DNA from 3 places in the Methylobacterium sp. 092160098-2 genome. Region 1 is predicted to be linked to each of the others. Evidence: riboswitches for the same ligand, from Rfam matches in the RefSeq annotation. Region 1 holds a riboswitch; each other region holds the start of a gene.
What was found. Region 1 has a riboswitch for cobalamin ahead of PQI07_RS02915 (TonB-dependent siderophore receptor). Riboswitches for the same ligand answer to the same signal wherever they lie in the genome.

Region 2: it holds a riboswitch for cobalamin, as region 1 does, so the genes downstream of both, PQI07_RS34315 (TonB-dependent receptor) here and PQI07_RS02915 (TonB-dependent siderophore receptor) in region 1, are expected to answer to the same signal.
Region 3: it holds a riboswitch for cobalamin, as region 1 does, so the genes downstream of both, PQI07_RS11690 (TonB-dependent receptor) here and PQI07_RS02915 (TonB-dependent siderophore receptor) in region 1, are expected to answer to the same signal.

The regions. Positions count from the first base shown of each region.
Region 1 is NZ_JAQPZJ010000001.1:645,161-650,383, forward strand. Features, by position in the region: gene PQI07_RS02915 (TonB-dependent siderophore receptor) at 1-1,775, opposite strand, end outside; cobalamin riboswitch at 2,012-2,218, opposite strand; gene PQI07_RS02920 (hypothetical protein) at 2,785-2,985, opposite strand; gene PQI07_RS02925 (patatin-like phospholipase family protein) at 3,316-4,365, opposite strand; gene PQI07_RS02930 (alkyl/aryl-sulfatase) at 4,460-5,223, opposite strand, start outside.
Region 2 is NZ_JAQPZJ010000003.1:443,319-448,541, forward strand. Features, by position in the region: gene PQI07_RS34310 (PepSY domain-containing protein) at 1-1,127, opposite strand, end outside; gene PQI07_RS34315 (TonB-dependent receptor) at 1,121-3,304, opposite strand; cobalamin riboswitch at 3,589-3,781, opposite strand; gene PQI07_RS34320 (NUDIX hydrolase) at 3,921-4,355, shown strand; gene PQI07_RS34325 (RluA family pseudouridine synthase) at 4,498-5,223, shown strand, end outside.
Region 3 is NZ_JAQPZJ010000001.1:2,492,495-2,497,717, forward strand. Features, by position in the region: gene PQI07_RS11690 (TonB-dependent receptor) at 857-2,995, opposite strand; cobalamin riboswitch at 3,129-3,326, opposite strand; gene PQI07_RS11695 (hypothetical protein) at 4,039-4,371, opposite strand; gene PQI07_RS37860 (DUF6538 domain-containing protein) at 4,406-4,810, opposite strand; tRNA gene PQI07_RS11700 (tRNA-Ser) at 4,897-4,988, opposite strand; gene PQI07_RS11705 (glycosyltransferase family 2 protein) at 5,001-5,223, opposite strand, start outside.

The sequences.
Region 1 (5,223 bases):
AGGGGGGCGCCGACCGGAAGCACGTTGTCCTTGGTAACGCGGGCATCGGCATAGACGTAGCCGGCCAGGAGCTTCAGTTCCGGCGTGATCTGTCCTTGAGCCGTCAGCTCAAAGCCCTGGCTGCGCACGGCGCCGGCCGCGAGGGAGAAGCCGGTATTCGCCGGGTCGGGCGTGAGCACGTTCTCCCGCTCCACGCGGAAGGCGGCGGCGGTGAGGAGCAAATTGCCGCCGAATAATTCGGACTTGGCGCCGACCTCGTAGCCGAGGCCGGTCTCGGGCGGCAGCGCCGTGCCGCGCGTGACGGCGGCGGCGTCGGTGCCGATATTCGGCCGGAAGCTCGTGCCGACATTGGTGTAGAAGGCGAGTTCCGGGATCGGCCGGTAGACCAGGCCCGCCCGGGGCGAGGCCGCGACCCGCGACTGGTCCACTTGGCTGCGCACCACGCGCTCGCGGAAGCTCTGCTCGAAGATGTCGAGCCGAAGGCCGATCAGCGCCCGCCATTCCGGGCTCAGGACGATCTCGTCCTGCGCATAGAGGCCGGTATTGGTGATGCGCTCGATATTGTTGCGTGGGATGGTGATCGGCGGCAGCGCCTGTCCGTAGACCGGCGAATAGATGTCGAGGGCGAAGGGGCTCGTGCGGAAGTTCGAGCGCAGATAGACCGTCCGGCTGTCGGTGCTCTCCCGGTCCATGCCGAGGAGGAGCGTGTGGCCGATGCCGCCCGTATCGAACCGCCCGATCAGGTCGGCCTGACCGACCGCCACGTCCCAGCGATAGTCGCGCACGTTGCGGTCGCGAAAGACGGTGCGGTTGTTGGCGGCGATTCCGCGGATCTCCGCCGATTCCCCTTCCAGATCGCCGGTGTTGAAGTAAGCGGCGAGCCGCATCTGCCAGTTCTCATCGAAGCGATGATCGACGCGGACCTGCAGCGAATTGTTGTTCTGGTAGGTGCTCTGACCGGGCTCGCCGAGGAACCGCGAGAGCGGCAGGAAGCCGAGCTGGCGATTGAGCGCGATCACGCCCCGGTCGAAGACGATGCGGTTCTTCACGAACTCGGTCTCGACCGTAACGCGTGTGTCCGGCGTGACCTGCCAACTCACCACTGGAGCCACGAGCAGCCGGTCGCTGTCCACGAAGTCGCGGAAGCTGCCGGCCCCCTGTGCGGCGAGATTGAAGCGATAGAGGACCGTCCCGTCCGCGTTCAGGGCACCGCCGGCATCGATGGTGCCGCGGGTCAGACCGAACGAATCGACCTGATTGCCGAACTCGACGAACCGTTCGGCGGTGGGTTGCTTGGTGATGAGGTTGACGAGCCCGCCGGGATCGCTGCGTCCGAACAGGGCCGCCCCCGGTCCCTTGAGCACCTCGATGCGTTCGATGTTCTGCGCGTCGGGCGGAGGCGGGGTCCCGCGATTGAGGGGGAAACCGTTCTTGTAGATCTCCGAGGTCGTCACACCACGAATGGCGTAACTGAAGATCGAGAGACCCCCGAAATTGTTCTGCTGGGCGACGCCGGGCAGATAGTTGAACGCCCGGTCTACGCGGGTGGCGGCGAGGTCGGTGATCGTCTCCCGCGGCGCCACGGACACGGCCACCGGCACGTCGATCTGCGGAGTGGCGGTGCGCGTGGCGCTGACGGCCGTGCCCGCTCCGTATCCCGGCGTCGGGCCGATCAGGCCGATGGTGCCGCGCCCGGAGGCCGTCGTGCGGCCGGCACCCTCCCCGACCTGCTCGACCGAGAGTTCCTCCAACGTCACGCTCTCCTGCGCCCGCACGTCCTCGATCGGAAGCCCGGCCGAGAGGACAGCGGCGAGCGCCAGCCGCCGACCGCGATGCGGAGTCCGCGGACGACGCGCTGATGGCGCTGAAAACCGCGCAGGCTCGCCGAGAGACGGACGTTCGGAGGTCGCCACCACACACTCGCTGTTGCCGGGTGGAGGCCACGGGGATACGGGCAGCGTCGCCCACGAGACGGCGACACCGCGCGCTCCGCCGGGGCACCCCGCCCGAGGGACGTCATCGTGCCGAAGGCAGGTCTCCTGGCTCACGGGTCAAAGCGCCCGCCGGACCTTCCCAGTGCAAGCACCAGTGGTCATCGGTGGCAGGCGCTCGCCGCTCACAGTTGCGGGGGCAGCTTCGGATTCGCTCCGAAAAGCGCACCGAATTCCCGTCTTAGCTCCGGGCCGGGACCCGAAGAACCTTGGCCGGACGATATTCGCCACCGGCGCGCATCCGGTCAACGGGCCTGACGAACTTTGTAACAGTGTTACGTTACGTGTGGCGCTATGGACACAGTCCGATCCCCAATGGAATGCACGGCTCTCACGTTGCGGTGATGGACCGGATTGGGCTCGGACGACGCGGGTCCGAATGAGATCGGCGGGCCGATGGCGGCTGGATATGCGCCATGCTGAACCGAACGGACGAGCGGTCATCGACGCCCTGTTTCATGCGCCGCTGGGCGCCGAGCGTCTCAGCTGAATGGAAATCCGATGGTCCGCTCTTGGCATCGTGTTGCTGACTGTCGAACGCGCGGCCCGAGCTCATGATTCGGCATACGGTCCTTCGGTGACCCGCTCCATCTCAGGGCCGGCCTTGCCGTCCAGCCGTGGATCGCGGCATGCGTCATCGCCGTGGTCGCGGTGGCCCCGTGCCAAAACTTCTCGTTCGGCACGAACCCGATACCCTGACCGGCTGGCTTTGCACCAGGCACATGCTCTCGATCGGTTCGGTTCAAAGCCAGCCGGTCAAGTCAGTCGTGCATTTGCGGTCGCTCGATCGCCCCTACATCTTCCGCTCGCGATGGATACGCTTCTTCTTCGGAAGTGCCTTGTGACGGCCGATGGTGACCCTGGCTTCCGACACCGTCGGTCCGGCCAGCGCCTTGCCCGGTGTGGGGCCAGCGGCCGTCGCGTCCGCGAACGTCGCGAAGGTCAACAGGGGTAAGGCGGCCAGCGCCGCGCGAAGAGCCCGGATCGTGTGCATAAGCGTTCACTCCTCTGTCTGTGGGCGCCGGGCCGTTTCCGGGGCCGGCCGGATGCGACGAGCGGTCTTCGGTGTGAAGGTGCTCCCCCGGAATCGGGCCGGTCCGACTGCGAAGTGCCGCGCCGATCATGCGCGTGAACCGGTGTGAAGAGGCTCGGGCAGAGGCCCATTTAGTCTGACAAGATATCGTCGATCTGCAACGCGCAAGACTGATAAATGGAACACATGCTGTATTTATATTAAATAAATATAAGACATAAATCAATATAGGCGCCTTGATTTTGATCAAGTTCTGCGAGCTCTGCCACGCGACGGAGCGTTCCGGCTGCGTCAGACGCCTTCGAGCAGTCGGTCGAGGTCGAAGGACGGACGCCGGCCTAGATCCGGCCCATGATCGGTCAGGAACGTCGCGGCGCTCCGGCGTCCCTCGTCCCGAAGCATCGTCAGGAATGCCCATTCCGCATTGAGCTTCGAGGACGAGCCCAGCTCGGCGACAACGTCGCTGGCGATGCGGTGCATGCGCATGGCCGCCCATCGTGCGCACTCGGAATTGTCCGTGGGCGCGACCTGCCGCAGCAAGGCCATCATCCGCAGTTCCTTGAGCAGGACCGCGTTGAAGGAGATCTCGTTGAGCCGGTTGAGGATCTCCCGGGCCGAGGTCGGCGCTTGTCTGCGCTCGACCGGATTGACCTGCACGATGATCGTATCGCGCGACTCGCATTCGCGGACCAGGGGGGTGATCGTCGGGTTTCCGGAATAGCCTCCATCCCAGTAAGAGGCACCGTCGATCCGCACCGCCTGGAACAGGGTCGGCAGGCATGCCGAGGCGAGGAGCACGTCGGCCGTGACCTCGGCGTTGCGGAACACCCGGCCCCGGCCCGTATGAACATCCGTCGCGGTGACGAAGAGCTTGATCCGGCTCCGTGCGATGCGCTCGAAATCCAGCCGCGAGTCCAAGATCTGTCTGAGCGGGTTGAAGTCGTGCGGATTGAGGTCATACGGGGAGAAGACCCGCGCCATCAGGTCCGCGGCCAGATACAGAGGCGCGGAATCGAGCGTCCAGCGGCCCAGTATCACGTCGAGCGGGCTGCGCTGCAGCGGGCTGAACCGGGCCGCGCGCGAGACGGCGTCCCAGAAGGTCTGGAGTGCCGCGCGCGCACCGGTGGCCCCGTCCCGCTCGTAGCCGTCGATGAGGACGGCTGCGTTCATGGCACCGGCCGACGTCCCGGAAATGCCGTCGATGCTCAGCCAGGGCTCCTCGAGCAGGCGATCGAGGACCCCCCATGTGAAGGCGCCGTGCGCGCCGCCGCCCTGCAGGGCCAGATCGATCAGGACCGGATCCCGCCCCCGCCTGCCCGCCGTGATCGCCTCATCCGACATGGGACCGATACCCTCATCCCGTGAGCACCTCTTCCGTCGCCCTGCCGCCATCCCGGACCGCGACCGGCTGCGGAGCAAGAGCGGCTTTCGCCGTCTACTCGGCGACCGCCTCGCCGGAATCGGCCCGATACGGGTCGGACTGCACGCGATTGGCGGCGCCGCGCACCTTGGTGCCGGGCAGGATCTCGAATCGCGGGTCGAACGTCACCATCGTGGCGGCCAGCCGGCTCAGGATGCCGGCGTCGCCCTCGACCTGCGCGGTCCCGTCGGCGATCTGCGCCTCCAGGGTCTTGGCGCCGATCATCGTCTGCTCAAGATCCGACCGGTTGATGGTCAGGGTGAGATCGGGCTTCTCGGCCTGGAACCCCGCGATGTTGGTCAGCGTCGCGTTTTCCAATTCGACGATGAACCGCTCGCCGTTGTCCGGCGTGATCAGGTTGATGGTGAAGCGCATCCCCTCCGCCTTGCGGCTGTCCATGCGGATGCCGAGAAAGTTCAGGAAGAGCTCGGTCGGCATCGCCCGCACCACGTCGGGGCTGCTCGAACTGGCCGTCGCGCCTTCCGGAATGCCGGAGCGCAGCTCGTAGGCGCCAGCCAGGAAGCAGTTGCGCAGGCCGGGATTCTCCTGCTGGTAGCCGATCTGCTCGAAGATGTCGGCGAGGAGGTCCTTGGCGGCCTGGTTCTGCGGCTCGGCCTGGACGAGCTTGTTCACGATCTCCTGGGCCAGCAGATACTGGCCCGCGTCGTGCAGCCGCTTTCCCCGGGCGAGGATCGTCTTTGCACCGCCCATCATGTCGACGTAGAGGGGGGCGCTCTCCGACGGGGCGAGCGGAATCAGCGTCGCCGGGTTGCAATCCC
Region 2 (5,223 bases), on a different contig from region 1:
GCCGTCCGTAATCCGCCGAGCAGGGCCGGACCGGCGGCCCGCGCGAGAGCGGCGGCATCGAGGAGCGTGCCGTCATCCGCCCTGCGGCTCCGGGCTCCCGCCGGTGTGTCGGCGACGATCCACCAAGACCCGCCGATGGCGGCGAAGCGCAGCGCGCGGGTTCCGGCCTCTGCGAAGCCCCGCAGGGCTCCGGCGTCGAGGCCGAGGGGGGCGGGCTGTCCGGCATAGGCGGCGCGGATCTCGGCGGGCGAAGCGTTCGACGAGAACCAGCGGTTCGGGTTCATCGAAATCCAGCCGCTGAGGATCAAGGTGCTGAGTCCGATTCCGCCCGCGAGGCCGAACAGGTGGTGCCAGCGGGCGAGACCGCGATAGGGCGTGACGGCCCCGCCCGCGTAGCGGCGGCGGAGGCGCAGGCGCCAGATCCCGATCGCGAGGCCGCTCAGCGCCCCGAGGGCGGCGAAGCCGGACAGCCACAGCAGGACCGTCCGCCACAGATCGGCCCGGGCGCGCAGCGGCGTCAGGTAGATCCAATGCGCCACGGCGCCGGCCCAGTTCCAGCCGCGCTCGAAGCGGGTCGTGTCGAGGGCGACCTCGCCGGTGACCTGAGACACGTAGAGCTCGGTCCCGGCCGCATCGTCGAGGACGACCTTCAGGAACGGCCGGAGCGGATCGTACCGGGCCGTGACGGTCCACTGGTCCCGCTCGACCGGATCGACATGTGCGCCCGGAATCCCCTCGGCCGCGAGACGCAACGCATCCTCGGGCGTCAGCGGGCCGAGCCGCTCCCCGGTCCGCGCCGAGACCGTGGCCCGGCGTCCCTCGCGGTCGGCGATCCGGTAGACCGGTTCCGCACCGCGCATCTCCAGGGCGAAGGCCGCCGGCACGCCGGCAAGACCGCCGGCCCGCAGCGCGTCGTCGGGCGCCACCGCGACGCGCTCCCAGGCGATCGGTGCCAGTCGGTCCAGGCGCTCGGCCCCGGTGAGCGCCGGGAACGGCACGTAGAGCATCACCAGTCCGGAGCCGATCCACAGGGCGAAGAACAGCCCCGCGGCGATCCCGGCCCAGCGGTGGAACAGCAGCAGCCAGCGCCGTCCCGCCTTGCCGAGCCGCCGCGGCAGGCTCACCACGTCACCGTGTAGGCGACCTCGACCGAGCGCGGCCGCCCGAGCAGCCAGTTGGTCCCGACCCCGTTCACGGCATTGCCGCTGATCGCGTAGACCTTGTCGAACAGGTTGTAGACCCGCAGCGACAGGCGCGACTCCGCCGTGACCTGATGGTCGAGGACCACGTTGACGAGGTTGTAGGCCGGGCGCCGCGCCGTATTGCCGAAGTCGCTGTAGACCTGCCCCACGTTCTGAAGCCCGACCCGCGCGATCCAGTCGCGGTAGACGTCCCAGGTCAGCCAGAGGTTGGCCACCCGCTCCGGCACGTCGATCGGCTGATTGCCGGCATACGACACGGTGGCGCCGTTCACAGTCTGGTCGAACCGGTCGTACTGCGCGTGCAGCAGCGCGAGGTTGCCGTCCAGCCGCCAGCCCGGAGCAAAGCGCCAGCCCAAGGCCAGCTCGAATCCCTGCGAGGACTGGCTCCCCACCTGCGTGGACAGCGTCGGCTGGCCGGGGATTGCCGAGATCAGGTTGTCCTTGACGATCCGGTAGCCCGCGATGGTCCATTCCACGGCACCGTCGAAGGCAAGACCCTTGGCGCCGATCTCGACTTGATCGCCTGTGGCGAGCTTGAAGCCCGCCAGCGACTGGTTCAGCGTGATCAGGCTGTTCACCGGGTCGGTGGCGAAGCTGTACTGGGCGTAGAGCGCGCTGTCCGGCGTCGGGTTGTAGACGAGGCCGAACCGGTAGCCCAGCGCCCGGTAGGTCTTCTCGAACCGCGATCCCGTCTGCAGGTCCTCCCGATTCAGCGTCGGTACGTCGAGGCGCACGCCGGTGAGGAACGAGAGCTTGTCCGACAGGATCAGACGGTCCTCCGCGAAGACCGAGGCTTGGCTCGTCTGCGTGGCGTAGGCCGGACGGGCTCGCCCGTTCTGCGGGAAGAGGCCCGGATCGTAGCCGACGAGCGGCACGCTCGTGGGCTGGTCGAAGTAGAAGTTGTTGGTGTGCCGGAAGTCGATGTGGTTCACGTCGAACCCGGCCACGAACTGGTTGGGCAAGCCGAACAGGCTGCCCCGGAACGTCGCGTCGAGCCGGTCACCGACCTGCTCCTGGCTGTGGTAGATTTCCAGATAGTCGCCCCGGTCCACCAGCCCGGTGCCGCGGTTGTAGGAATATTGCTCGACGTCGAGCCAGTGGCGCCGGCTGGTGAGCCGGTAGGCGGTGTTGCGGATCGTGATGTCGGCCGAGGGCGACCATTCGGTCTTGAGCTGGGTCCAGTTGTCGGCCCAGGTGATCTTCGCGTCCCGGACGTTGTAGTTGTTGAACCGGATGAGATCCGGGATCCGTCCCTCGACGAGCGGCGTGCCCCAGTAGCGGGCGGGCTCCTGGTAGCCGAAATCGTGGCTCAGGGTGAACGCCAGATCGGCGCTCGGCCGGAACAGCAGGGCGGCCGAGACCGCGAGGTTGCGGAAATCGCCCTCCGGCCGGATCCAGCCGTCGGCGCGATTGCCGCTGACGTTGAGGCGATACGCGAAGGTGTCGCCGAACTCCGCTTGACCGATTCCACCGCCCGAATCGAACGCAAGGCGCGCGACGCTATCCGTGCCGACAACGGCGCGGGCGGCGTTGATCGGCACGAAGACCGGCTTCTTCGGCACCACGTTGATTACGCCGCCGATGGCGCCGTCGCCGTAGAGCACCGAAGACGGGCCGCGGAGCACCTCAATCCGCTCGACGTTCCACGTGTCGAACGGGAAGGTCACCGTGTTGGCGCCGACGTAGAAGCGCGTGCCGTCGTAGAGCTGCTGGATCGAGTTCGGGCCGGCGAAGCCCCGGGATGTGAAGGCGCCGTTGCCGTTGCCGGGTGCCGCGATGGTGGTGATGCCGGTGGCGTCCTGGGTCACGGCTTCGGCGATCGTATCCTGGCCGCGCAGCCGCGCGGTCTCACCCGACACGATGTCGAGGCTGGCCGGCGTCTCCAGCGGCGTCAGACCGAGGCGACTCGCGGTCCGGTCGGGGGTGCGCAAATTGAGGCCGTTCGGTGCAGCGTGGTTCGGGTCTCCGCCCGCGCCGGCCACGGCGAGTTCATCCAGGGTGACGGCCTCCTGGGCGGCGGTCGGACTGGCGAGGAGCGCGAGGAGAACGCCGCAGAGGGGAGCCGGCCCGCCGGAGCGGGCGCGATGGATCGAGAGAAGCATGGGGGAAGCGGTCCGTGCACGGCGCGCGCCGGCCCCTTTGTCCTATAAGCATTGTAATAACATTACAATGCCTCGACCATCTGGAAACCTGAGCCTGAACGGGTGCGCGGAGGCCCCCCGGAACAGGGATCGCAGGTCGCGAAACGGTGGAGACGGACATGGGAACGGCGTCGCGGGCGCGCTTGCTGTGGCACGTCACCGCGAACGAGGCCTCGGCGGCCGCCTCCCCTCGGGATTGACGGCGCCTCGACACCCGCCAGGACACCCCGCCCGGCGCGTTTCGCGTGTGACCACGGCTGACGGCAGGTCTCCTGGCTCGCGGGTCGCCGCCCTCGCACCGTCTTCCCGGGGTGACCCAGTGACGTGGTGGTGAAGGGCTCGCCGCTTACAGTTGCGGGGGCAGCCGCGGCTTCGGGGCGGACCCCTCATCGCGTTCCCTTTTGATCCCCGAGGGGAACCGTCGAGGAACAGCTTGGCCGTCGTGCGTCCGGGCGTCAACCGCACGTCCGGGAGTTGTCGTGGATCGACGCGGCGGCCCGCCGGTTCGTTGCGGCGCCGTCGGGAACGATCTAGCCGGTTCGGCATGACGGTCTGGCGTCCCCCTGCGGAGATCCGCGTGAAGGCCTTGGGGCTCCCTCGGCGCGGCGATAGCCTGCTGGTGGCGGAGATCCATGCGGATGACGGGCGGCTGACAGGTGTCCGGCCCCTCGGTGGCAGCGTTGCGTTCGGTGAGAGGGCCGAGGACGCGCTGATCCGGGAGTTCGAAGAGGAGCTCGGCATCACCGTCACGGTGCTCGGCGGCCCGCGCGTCGTGGAGAACATCTTCCTGCACGAGGGGCAGGTCGGGCACGAGGTGCTGTTCCTGTTCCCGGTCGCCCTGCCGCCCGGCCGGTTCGACGGACAGGAGCGCTTCGTCTTCCACGAGGATTGCGGCACCGCCTGCGTGGCGCGGTGGTGCGATCTCGACGGGCTCGACGTCCCGGGCGGGCCGGAACTCTTCCCGACCGGCCTGAAGGCCTGGCTCCGCGCGGCGTGGGACGCGGAGCCCTGACGGGCGCGATCGCGCTGCCGCCTTTGCCGCTGCGCGCGGGCGATGCTACAGCCGTGCAATCCCATCGGTCCGGACGTCCGCGACGCCGCGGCCCATGCGCCCGGACGCTCCGTCCGAAGCGGAGACGGGTGCCGGCGGAAGCATGACGACACGACCTCCCAAAAGCGGCGGGCCGAAGGGGCGCAAGCCTCAGGCCGGCAAGTTCGATGCGGGCAAGTTCAAGCCCGGCAAGTTCCAGGCCGACGGCCGTGCCCGCACGGGCCCGCGCACCAGCGCCCGCGACGCTGCAGAGCGCGCGGCCCGCAATCGCGGCGACGATGCGGGTGCGCGCGATCCCTGGGGTGCGCAGGGCGCCGCAGCCGCAGCCCCGGCCCGGCCCGCGAAGCCGCGGCGCGACGCCGCCGCGCCGCGCGGTCCGCTGGCGGCGAAGCCCGGCAGCCGGCCCGTTTCCAAGCGCTCGGAGGCCCCTGGGCCTGCCCCGGCCCCTGCCCCCGCGCCGACACCCGGTCCGACCCGCCGCGAGCAGCGCGCGGCCGCCTCCGCGACCCTCGCCTCCGGGGTGCAGACCCTGATGGTCGAGCCGGACGAGGCCGGCATGCGGATCGACCGCTTCCTCACCGCGCGTTTCCCGCTCCTGCCCTTCACCCGCGTGCAGACCATCGTCCGCAAGGGCGAACTGCGCGTCGACGGCAAGCGCGCCAAGCCGAACGACCGGCTGGAGCCGGGCATGAGCGTGCGCGTGCCGCCGCTGCGCCTCGACCAGCCCTCCGAGCGCCCGCGCAACGCCGCCCGCGAGCAGGACGATGCCGAATTCATCCGGTCGCTCATCCTCTACGAGGATGCCGACATGATGATCCTCAACAAGCCC
Region 3 (5,223 bases), 1.8 Mb from region 1:
TTCCCATGGGGGAACCGGGGTCACATCTCACGCGGCTCGTACGGAGCCGTCGACATCGGCCGCGACATGATCGCGGGTTTAGCTCCATGGCCTCCATCAAAATTCGTGCGTCCGCTGACGGGACCTTTGCGGTCTGCCGGAATGGATCCGCCGTCGCCTCTGGCCTGACCCGAGCCCAGGCCGACCATCTGGTGGCGGTGCTCGGCTGGATTTCCTGAGGCCTCCGAGATCCCTCCCACCGCCTGCACGGGATGTGCGAGCGGCGTTCACTGGGAAGAGCAAGTTTGGATTGAAATGTCTCCAATCAGACATTAGGCCGCCGCCGCCGGCTTCAGGCTGGCCGTCCACGTCCGCCTACCGTTCGCCCCTCAGCGACAAGGGCGGGCGTGGATGCCAAGGGGGGCGCGAAACGCTGCCCCTAAGCTCGACCGCGTCGTCGCCGGCTCGGCGAACCCTCGCCGAAACTTCCTGCTCCCTCACGCCGTAGCGTAGGCGTCCCATGCCGATGTGGAGGCGCTGCGGTGACGTTGATCAGTCTGGCTTGCTTCGTGGCTGGAACGGCCTCTGCCGCGGCGTCTCTCATCAGCGACCGTCTGCGCGTCATTCTTGAAGCTGCGGGTGGCTCCCTGTTTCTGGTCGGCCTTTGCGTGCTCGGCGCAGAGTTGCCGCTGTTCAGATAGGGCCCATTGCAGCCTCCCGGCGGCCTCACTGCATCGAGGCCCGCGACGGCAGGTCCGCCGGAGCTGCCAGGGCTTCCGGCTTGGCGCACCCGCCCCCGAAAGCGCTCAAAAGCCTCGTCCCCGCTTCCGGGGCACTCGGTGGGCTTATACGAGCCCGTGTGGACCGGACCGGTCCTTCAGAATTTTCCAGCGATGGTTAGACGTACCGCCGTAGGCTCGACCGGGTGAAACACGCGGTCGATCAGCCCTTCGGCGGGCTCGCCGGGCAACCGTGAAACATACGCGTAGGTGATCTGGTCAGACTTGCTGTTCGTCAAGTTCAGTACGTCCAGCGAGACGCTGATGCCGTTGTCGAAATTGTAGCCCACCCGGCCGTTGAACAGCGCGGTCGCCCGCGAGCGGATCGCGTTGTCCTCAATCAGCGGCCGGGGGCCGAAGTAGCGGAAGCGGAGTGATCCGAACCAGCCTAGCGGCTCGCCGAAGGTCACGCCCGCCGACGCGATGGTCGTCGGCGCTTCAGGAACCCGGTTGCCCACCGGGTCGTAGTCCGAGAAGCGAGCGTTCGTGATCGTCAGGTCGCCCTCCAGCGCGAGCCAGGGCGTCACCGCATACCGGTTGGTCCATTCCACGCCGAAGCGGCGGGTCGGGCGGCTCGGCTCCGTGGTGCCGGTATCGCCCTGGAACAGGTTCTCTGAGGCGAAATCGAGCCGGAACAGGGCGAGGCTCGTCTCCAGCCCGGCAATGGACCGGTTGCGCAGGCCGATCTCGTAGCCCGTGGAGGGCACGAGGAAGGGCGAGCGGGTCGTGTTGAACAGCGAGGAGGTCGGATCCACCGTGGCGGTCACGCCGCGCACATCGTTCGAGTGGAAGCCGCCGCCGTAGTTCACGAAGAGTTCGGTGTCGAACCACGGCCCGAGCGTCAGGCCGAGCTTTGGGTTGACGATGCCATCGCGCGCCTTGCCCGAATTGGCTGGCGTGTCCGAGACGACGCTGGCGTAGTATCCGTCCGCGCGGAAACCGACGCTGGTGCGCAGCCAGTCGGTCCAGCGCACGCGGTTGTCGAAGTAGAAGGCTCCACTTGTCTCCACCACCCGGTCGTCGAGCACGCCCGAGCGATACTGCCGGTTCGTTGTGTTGAACAGGCCGACGCGGATCGAGTCGGTGCGGGTCTGCACGCCGATCTCGTTTTCCATCGGCCTCCCGAACAGGTCGCCCTGGAAGATATGCAGGGCCTCACCGCCGCCGATGATGCGCTGATCGAGCTGGTGGAACTGGTCGCCGTTCACCGGATCATTGAGGAAGTAAGTGAAGTCGTTGAACAGGTTCAATTGGGATCGGATGACGTAGGCCGAGGCCCGCGTCACGCCCGTGTCGTCCGTTGCGCTGAACTTGCCCGAGAGCGAGAAGCGCGAGGTGTCGCCGCCATCGGTCGGGTTGATCGTGCCGTAGCGGCTGATCAGCCCCTCCGTCACAGCGCGCTCTGGGATCTGGTTGGTGGCGGTCCAGCGCGCCGCATAGGCCATGCCGGTGACCGAGAAGCCGTCGAGCGGCGTACCCTGGCTGTAGCGGGCCACGCCGTTGATCTTGCGCAGGGCGTCCGGGACCACCCACGGGCCGTCGTAGACCTGGGCTTCCCCCGCGAGGAGGAGGTTGCCCTCACCGAGTGGTACGGTAGCGATCGAGAGCGCGCGCTTGTAGCCGAAGCTGCCGATGGAGGTCAGGGCGACGTTTTTCGCGGTCGTGTCGAGATAGTCGATCCGCACGGAGCCCGCAGAGGCGAAGTCACCGTCGCGGACGAAATACGGACCCTTGTGGAATTCCACCGCGCCGACGAGTTCCGGGATCAGGAAGTTGATGTCGGCGTAGCCTTGTCCGTGGGCATGGGTTCGCATGTTGAGCGGCATGCCGTCGAGGAACAGGGCTATGTCGGTGCCGTGGTCGAGGTTGAACCCGCGCAAGAAGAACTGATTGGCTTTGCCCTCGCCGGAGTGCTGCGTGACGATCAGGCCCGGCACCGACTCCAACACCTCGCCGGGGCGCGTCACCGGACGGCTGTTAAGCTGTGCGCCCGTGATGACACCCGAACTGGCGGAAGCCACGGGGGTGCTGATCCCACCGATCCCGGTCGTACCCCCGACGTAGCCCGCGCTCGCGGCCGGACCGACGCGCGGCGATGCGGATACGGCTGTGTCGGCGGTGACCGAGATCTCCTCCAGCGTCGTCTCGGTGGTCGCCGCACTCGGCGTGGAGCGGTCCTGAGCTGCGGCCGCCGAGGCCAGGGCGGCGAGGCCGACGCCCGACCAGGTCGAGAGCATTCGGATGGTGGGACGACGGGACACGGGAGCCTCGGGCGACGGGAGTGGCACGTCACCGCGAATGAGGTCTCCACGCCCAGCGTCAGCCCGGCGCTTCGACACCCGTCAGGACACCCCGCCCGACGCGTTTCGCGTGTGACCACGACTGACGGCAGGTCTCCTGGCTCGCGGGTCACCGCCCTCGCACCGTCTTCCCGGATGAGGCACATCCAGTGACGCGGTGGTGCTGGGCTCGCCGCTTACAGTTGCGGGGGCAGCCGCGGCTTCAGGGCAAGCCCTTCACCGCGTTCCCTTTTGATCCCCGAAGGGAACCGTCGCTGTCACCATCCGTCGCCTTGTCAGGCCACGTCAAGCCATGAGGAAGATCGGCGACCGTGTGTGGCCTCGCTGTGACAATGGGGTCCGTAACCTCGCCGTTATCGAACGGTCGCTTCCGCGCATCGCGCCAATTACCGCGTCACACCCATTGCCGAACTTGACCGGACGCGAAGCGACACGGTTTGGCTATAAGAGGCTTGATCACCTGTGGTTCGATCGCCCGATCTAAAGCCTCGATGGCGGCTCGGAGTTGCTCCGGTCCGAGTCCTGACGCGTATACGGCAAGGCCGAGCGCGGCTTGGCGTGACCCATAAGCTCGGCGATAACGCTGCTGTTTACTGTTGTGGTGTGCGTAGAGGCCCGTTGGAGATAAGTTGCGAAGTATCGTCTGAAGCTATGGACATCGACCTGTTTGCTGGGCCCAAGCACCTTCTGGCAAAAGGTGGCAAATCGCTTCACCACGATCCAGCTTCGCTTCCCGTCCGGCCCCGCGGGCGTGAGACCCGAGCATACCCAGCCGTCTGACGAGCGTGCAACGCGCTGCTGCAAAATCGGCCAAGCTGATCCATGAACTGGTACGACGCGCCGGGCATGCTCCGTTTTCCGTGAGAGATGCGGAACGCTCGCCCCTCTGTGCGCATGTCGGCGGTGCGAAGCTGGCAAGGCTCGCTGATGCGGCAGCCGGTCAGTAAGCCGACCCGCATGAGGTCGAACAGCACCGTCCCCTACCGCTGGCCCATGATCGCCACAGGATCAGCCGTGAGGAGCGTGACAAGCTCATCAGCGGTGTCGGCGCGCTTCGATGGCTCCTGCCTCGATCCGTTCGCGACGCTACCCTGGCCCAGCCACGGATTGTCGGCGACAAAGCCACGCTTGATGAGCCGCTGCCACATCGAAGAGAGCGCCGCGATCTGTCGATGGACCGTGGCCTGAGACGCCCGACTCCGCAGGAGCACGTCGCTGACGAACTCACCCGCGGTGCGTCGATCCACGCCGCGGACGGCATAGTTTGACGGCTGAGTTTGTGCGAACTCCCGGACGGCAAGGGCGTGCTGCATCCGAGATTGCTTGGTCTGGACCCATCGATCTCCTTCAACCAGCGCTCCAGCGTCGTGAGCATTGTGGTCTGGCGCGATGAGCCCCCTGGATGAGCATGATCGCGGCCATCCTTTCGGGTCGTCTCTTGGGGAGAGAATGAGGCGTTGGGTCGGGGCACTCGCGCCCGGTATCGTCGCGGGACCGTCCTGAACCGGTCAGGGCAGCCGCCCGGGCGGGCTCCCAACCGTCCGATACGGTCTGCGCACCGATCCAGTCCCAGAGCAGCGCCAGCGCGATCCACCGTCGCTGCCGCGCAACAGCCTCGGTGCTCGCGTCGAGAGCCCGGACGAGGTGGGTCTGTCCGACCGTGGAGACGAGATGGGCTGGCACCCTGAGTCGCAGGGACCAGCGCCCACGACGGCATTGCAGGTGGTCGGGGTGCCGCACCTTTGGCCTCATCCCGTACGGCTACGATGACGCTGTGTCCCCAAAGCTGGCCGGACGAAGCGAGAAAAGTGCTGCTTTTACAACATCTTAGGGCTAAATGGCGGAGACGGAGGGATTCGAACCCTCGATACCCATTTCTGGGTATGCTCATTTAGCAAACGAGTGCCTTCAGCCGCTCGGCCACGTCTCCGGCGCTCTGGCTCTAGAAGGTCGGATCCGGCGGGTCAACCCGATCCTGGCGGGCGGCGGCCACGCGGCGGCGCTCGACATGCTTCGCGACGCGCAGATGCCGCGAGATCGCGTAGTTCATCGCCGTCAGGAAGCCGTAGGTGCCGCGCACGAAGTGGCGGCGCCCGAGATAGGCCTTCAAGAAGTTGCCCGGCAGTTCCACGAACACCCGCCAGGTCGGGATCACCACGCCCCGC